2 regions of the Longicatena sp. genome follow, and region 2 is predicted to be linked to the other one. Evidence: a T-box and tRNA genes for the amino acid it is inferred to sense, from the RefSeq annotation. Region 2 holds a T-box; the other holds one or more tRNA genes.
The links. The T-box of region 2 lies ahead of leuS (leucine--tRNA ligase). A T-box ahead of a tRNA ligase gene usually reads a tRNA of that ligase, here a tRNA-Leu.
Positions count from the first base shown of each region.

Region 1: it has a tRNA-Leu gene. The T-box ahead of leuS (leucine--tRNA ligase) is inferred to sense a tRNA for this amino acid. The anticodon was not compared.

Region 1 is NZ_CEVYEL010000029.1:13,461-16,882, forward strand. Features, by position in the region: gene AC1VS3_RS07740 (extracellular solute-binding protein) at 1-191, opposite strand, end outside; gene AC1VS3_RS07745 (hypothetical protein) at 482-1,069, shown strand; tRNA gene AC1VS3_RS07750 (tRNA-Cys) at 1,315-1,388, shown strand; tRNA gene AC1VS3_RS07755 (tRNA-Leu) at 1,395-1,482, shown strand; gene AC1VS3_RS07760 (GNAT family N-acetyltransferase) at 1,615-2,037, opposite strand; gene AC1VS3_RS07765 (hypothetical protein) at 2,096-2,419, opposite strand; gene AC1VS3_RS07770 (helix-turn-helix transcriptional regulator) at 2,416-2,877, opposite strand; gene AC1VS3_RS07775 (metallophosphoesterase) at 2,985-3,422, opposite strand, start outside.
Region 2 is NZ_CEVYEL010000026.1:34,370-37,791, reverse strand. Features, by position in the region: gene AC1VS3_RS07380 (hypothetical protein) at 388-639, opposite strand; gene AC1VS3_RS07375 (hypothetical protein) at 850-1,089, shown strand; T-box leader at 1,154-1,359, shown strand; gene leuS (leucine--tRNA ligase) at 1,400-3,422, shown strand, end outside.

The DNA of each region.
Region 1 (3,422 bases), on a different contig from region 2:
GCGGCTTTGGCGGTTGGCACATACATCACCATGGCATGCAGATCAGGAAATTGTTCATTCAATTGTTTTTGCAATTCTTCCCCACGAAATTGTTCCATGGAAGAATAAATAATGATGGTTTCTCTTTCCTGACGAATGCTCAGCAACAGAATTGCCGTTATTAAAAACAATGCCACGATTGCCTTCCTCATCTTTCCACATCCTCCCTTTGTTCAAGTTATATTCATTTTAGCATACAAAATGAACAAATCAACCTTTTAATTCTTAATTTTACTTCATATTACTTCCAATGATTTTACATAAATTGAACAATCCATAATAATGAAAACGCTTTTTTGATCTTCCTAGAGAACAATTGTTGCAATAGCAAGCTCATAGCGAATGCCTTCAGATTGAGATTCGTGATAAGAAAAATCCCTTATCTACTTTTGCATGAAGACCATCGTAGCATACATACTAACCTTAGAAGGAGGGTAATCCTATGAAAAAAATTTATACAGTCTTTCTCATGGTGTTATTTTTATTTATCTTAACACCTGTACACGCAAAAGATACGCAGAACATCCTCATCACCGGAAAGCATCTTCCTTATATCATGGTAGCCAGTATGCAGGAAGATGATTCTATGGATATGTACCTTATTCCAACATCTTTGACCTTACCGCTTTCGCAAAACCCCCAACAGTTGCGGCCATTAAATCAATACGATAAGCAAGAAGAGATCAATCGCATACGTGAAGTGATTCAACAATTCTTTGAGCTTTCCATCACCAATACCGTGTATTTACATATGGATACTATTCAAAAAGATATGGGAGTCGCTTATAATGAACAAACCTTTTCTGATGTAAAACATATGACCGCTTATTTCGCAAAGGTAGTCAAACAATTAAAACTCTCGATGATTTTTCATGCGTCTGATTATCTAGAGGATGATTTGAATATCAGTGATTATTATGCATTCTATAAGATATTTCACGATGGTCATCCAAAAATACGCTATCATTATGTAAATTATCTGTATATTGATCCTACCGTCTGCTATCCATTAGATAATCAATTTTCATAAGTTTATCTTTCACATACAGATGGTAAAGTAAGATTGGGTAAAAACGGAAGTTGCCTTTCTCTACTAGTTCTTGCTAACATCCATAACTCCTCCATCATAAAAGGAGCTATGGATTTATTTTTGCACATCTATTTATTTTCTCATGAAAAAAATTAAATTTTTTTTAAATTTCTGCTTGCATTTTTTGTATTTTATTATATAATGTTATAGCACCGATGATGTGGGGCAATCAAAAATAAATATAAGGTTCCGTAGCCAAGTGGTAAGGCAATAGACTGCAACTCTGTGATCATCGGTTCAAGTCCGATCGGAACCTCCATTACTTGGGGTAGTGGCGAAATAGGCAGACGCAACGGACTTAAAATCCGTTGGGAGTTAATCCCGTGCGGGTTCAAGTCCCGCCTTCCCCACCAACATACGAACTAGCCTTTGCAAAAAGGCTTTTTTTATGTTTTACCATTTCAAAAAAAAGCATAAAGTCGTTTGCTTTATGCTTCCTATACCATGCAGACAAACATCATTTTTCATATGCTTGCATGGTTTTTTTATGCTTTCCACATCAAGTGATATACCTGAGCATTCGTTTCTGCATCGTTTTCTTTTGCTAAAATAGCAAAGTGTTCCCTTTGATAAAAACGCAATGCTTTTTCATTCTTTTCATATACATGCAATTGTAAAATTGTTTTGTGTTTTTTTAATTCATCCATTAACTTCTTTCCAATGCCCCTATTTTGCATTGCTTCATTTACAAAGATACCCGCAACATACGTATCCTGTAATCCGGCAAACCCTACAACAGCACCATTCTCCTCATATACATATACCTCTGCTTCTTGTATGGCTTGAGAAACCATCGCATACTGTTTTTTCCAATAGGTAGGTGATAGAAAGGAATGCGCTGTTAGATTGCCATGTAGCCAAATATCCATAACAACGTCATGGTCCATAGCTTCCATTTTTCTTATCATACTACTTCCTCCTGTAAGATAGGCATGCCATCGCTTGTTTTTTATGTGCAACTCTTGTTTAATCTATGATTTCTTTGATACTTTGTATAGTATCAATACGCAGCATGCGCACGATTGTTTTTCGTTTTGTCATGGTTTCTATTAACAACCATTCATCATCTAAATCACATAAAACACCTTCAATGCTATACATCGCATCTAGTGATGCCAGTGGTTTTTTTAAGATGATCGAGCAATTCTTCTTAAGATATTGCGGCAATATGGCTTGATAATTTAATGATGGTTGATCTTTTACAGTCTGTTTTTCCTTTTCCCCATGTGTCACTGTTTTCATAAGATAGCACAATAACACAAGGATGATTAGCAATAAAAATATTGTCATGCTGCTTCCTCCACGATCATAAAGCCATGGATAGCCCTTGTATCAATAAGTTTTATCAATGTTTCTTTTTTGAAAAAAGTATTGCTTTTTCCTCTTGTATAAGCCACTCGTATCCATTCCTTCGTAACCTCCAGCACCTTTGCTTTCTCGTTATAGGAATTCAGCATGTAATCAAAATCCTCACAATCTAAAATAACCGTCTTTCCCTGTAAAGCCTGTAACACATGCAAATCCTTCTTTGTTTTTTCTTGAGCTAGTATCTCTAATTGGTTATCCGCAAGATCGTCTAAAGAAATATGATAGATAGCCGCTAATTCGATAGCTTTATCAAAAGTCGGTGCACTTTGCCCATTTTCCCAGTTCGATATGGTTTGTCTTGTTAAAGAAAGCAAATCGGCTAGCTCTTGCTGACTATAACCACTTTTTTTACGCAATGCAATTAACTTATCTTTTAACATCGAATACCCCTTTCTACGTTTTGTGTGGTTCTATTATAGCGATTGTGCTAAAAAAACACTAGCAAAAATCTTTGGCATTTGGGCAAATTTCAATAACATTGCCTAAGCTACTGCCCCTTAAGCGTTATTTTAACAATTTCAGAGGTTGTTCCTATACGTATTGGCAAGCCCCAAGTACCTGCTCCGCTGCTGACAATCATCGGATATGGCTTTTGATAAGTTCCATAATCATAAGGATATGCCAACTTTGTAAAGAGAGTATTAGGAAAGATCTGTCCCTGATGCGTATGCCCGCTGACTTGTAAATCTATCGCATGGACATCATCAAAGCATGGTCGATGATCGATAACGATAATTGGCTTGTCTGCTTGACAGGATTTTATAAAGGTGGCAAGCTCCATACGTCTTTCCTTTTTGTCCTTGCGTCCAATCACATAAAACCGATGATCTACGAAGGCTGTTTCATCTTTCAGGATATGAATGCCACTTTGTTTCAAGAGGGTTTCATATGCTTTACGATTCTTACTCAGCAATTCATGATTGCC
Region 2 (3,422 bases):
ATTTTCACCCTAGATATGTGGCATGCCCGCCACACATGATAAAAAAGCAGTGACAACACTGCTTTTTTATAAGATAAGATGATTTTTACAATTATAAAACGGACATTGCATAAGAAAGTGTATAGCCCAAAAGTTTTTGGAAGGGTTTACAAAAGCTTTGAAAAATGTTATTATAATCTCAGGAAATAAGTACCTTATTTCTAATATCATAATATTGGCTCTATTATGATAGAAATGGAAATGGTTTTCTTGCATTCCTTCCTTTCATTGTAAGAGATACCTTCCATATTCATATCGATTTCCTTTCGATAACCTATTTAAGAAGGACGTGGTGATGCGCGTCCTTTTTAAAAGCTATGTAAGGGAACAAGAACGTTCCCTGTAATACTACCAGCGATTGCAGTTATTCCAATTGTTGTTGCAGCCACATCCAAAATCGCCTTCGATACTACGCATGCAGTTAACAAACTGACGAGCACAACGGTTTTCTCTTGCTCTGCGGCATGCTGCATGATGAGCAATACGTTCTACTTCACGGAACAATGCATCATCATAGTTGTTGTTACAAGAGCAACAGTTACAACCTTTGTTGAAGAAGTTACCATCGTTAAAGCCTCTGTTGAAGTTACCATTACACATAAACAATTCCTCCTTTATGAGATACGTTTTTTCTTAACGTATCTTCATCAATAAGGTATGAATAGCATTGCTTGCCCATTTAGGCAATCGCTCGTACTTTTTTAAAAATGAGAAGAACGCCCGTATGAAAGATAAGGCAATCCATAATATATACCGATATAAAAATTGCTTGTTGCGCTAAGTTTATGGTATGCTGATGGTGGTGATCCTATGAGACATAAAGAACAATGGAATTTAATAGCGGCCGCATGTATATTGGTCTTGTTTGTTGTGACGATTTTCATACCGTCATTTGAGCCGTTAGCTAAGACAATCGCACTTTTGCTATATGCATTGGTTAGTATAATATCCTTACAAAAGCAAAAGAAAGAGGGAGAGGATATTCAAAAAGCAGCTATGTTTTCCCTTGCGGTTTTTCTCATTTTAGGCTATTTACTCTTTTTTGTATGATGTGAGATGAAAAAAGTCAGTGAAACATTGACAAAAACATGAAGAATTGAGTATACTAATACTCGTAAAGGCGATGAATTAAAGTAGTACCTTGGAAAATAATGCAGAGAGTCAGCTGGTTGGTGAAAAGCTGAAGTATGGAACAGGGGAACTCGTTAAGGAGCCGATAAGCACACTTATCCGTTTTACTTCGCGTTAAGAAGAAATGAAGGGCTTTTTTCCTTAAGAAAAAAGAACTAAGGTGGTACCGCGTTGAACAACGTCCTTAGAATGTTTAAGGATGTTTTTTTATTACAAAAGGAGAATGATTATGAACTATCAACACCAGAAAGTAGAGAAAAAATGGCAAACGTACTGGAAAGAGAATAAAACTTTTGCCTGTGACACACATGATTTCAGTAAGCCTAAATTTTATGTATTGGATATGTTTCCATATCCAAGTGGAAATGGTTTGCATGTTGGCCATCCAGAAGGCTATACCGCTACCGATATTTTGGCACGAATGAAACGCATGCAAGGTTACAACGTATTACATCCAATGGGATGGGATGCTTTTGGCTTGCCGGCAGAGCAATTTGCTATTCAGACAGGAAATCATCCTGCTGAATTCACAAAGAAAAACGTTGATCATTTCCGTGAACAGATTCAGTCTTTAGGTTTCTCCTATGATTGGGATCGCGAGATTTCAACGACAGATCCTGATTATTATAAATGGACCCAATGGATTTTCTTGCAGCTTTATAAGAAAGGGTTAGCATATGTTGATGAGATTCCTGTAAACTGGTGTCCTGAATTGGGGACGGTTTTAGCTAATGAAGAAGTCATTGACGGAAAGAGTGAGCGAGGTGGCTACCCAGTCATTCGTAAGCCGATGCGTCAGTGGGTCTTAAAAATCACAGAATATGCAGAGCGTCTGTTAGAAGATCTGGAGTTATGCGATTGGCCACAATCCACCAAAGAAATGCAGATCAATTGGATTGGTAAATCACAAGGCGCTAATGTTATCTTTAAGATAAAGAATACAGATAAAGAATTTACGGTATTTACGACACGCTGCGATACTTTATTTGGCGCTACTTATTGTGTTATGGCACCTGAACATCCATATGTAGATGAAATCACGACAGCTGCTCAAAAAGAGCAAATAGCTGCTTATAAGAAGACTTGTGCATCAAAGTCTGATTTAGAACGTACGGAATTAAACAAAGAGAAAACAGGTGTTTTTACTGGCGCTTATGCGATCAACCCAGTAAATGGAAAAGAAGTTCCTATTTGGATTAGTGATTATGTATTAGCAAGTTATGGAACTGGAGCAATCATGGCTGTTCCTGCACACGATACCCGTGATTATGAATTTGCTAAGAAATTTAATATCGAAATCATTCCTGTTTTAGAAGGCGGAGATATCAGCAAAGAAGCCTTCACGGAAGATGGTGTTCACGTGAATTCCGCGTTCTTAAATGGTATGGGAAAACAGGAAGCCATTGATACTATGATCAAATGGTTAGAAGAACATCATTGTGGTTGTGCAAAGACAACATATAAATTACGTGATTGGCTGTTTTCTCGTCAGCGTTACTGGGGAGAGCCAATTCCTATTATCCATATGGAAGATGGTACGACACGCACGGTTGATATTGATGAACTGCCACTTGAATTACCAGAAACTAAGATTTTCAAACCAAATGCAAATGGCGAATCACCATTAGCACATTGCGAAGATTGGTTGAATGTCGAAATCGATGGTGTTAAAGGAAAACGCGAAACCAATACGATGCCACAATGGGCTGGCAGCTGTTGGTATTATCTGCGTTATATTGATCCTAAAAATCATGAAGCAATTGCAGATGAAAAACTATTAGAACATTGGTTGCCAGTAGATTTATATGTCGGTGGTGCTGAACATGCGGTATTACACTTATTATATGCACGCTTCTGGCATAAAGTATTGTATGACTGCGGTGTTGTAAAAACCAAAGAACCTTTCCAAAAATTATTCCATCAGGGAATGATCTTAGGAGAAAATAACGAAAAAATGTCAAAATCGCGTGGAAATGTTGTAAATCCAGATGATATCGTTGAAAGCCATGGTGCTGATGCGCTGCGTGTATATGAAATGTTTATGGGGCCACTTGAAGCTGCTTTGCCTTGGAGTACGACCGGATTGGATGGTTCTCGTAAATGGTTGGAACGTGTTTGGCGCTTATATACCGAACAAAATAAATTAGCAAAAGAGAATGATGGAAAATTAGATAAGGTCTATCATGCAACTGTAAAAAAGGTAACACATGACGTCGAAACCTTGAACTTAAATACAGCGATTTCACAAATGA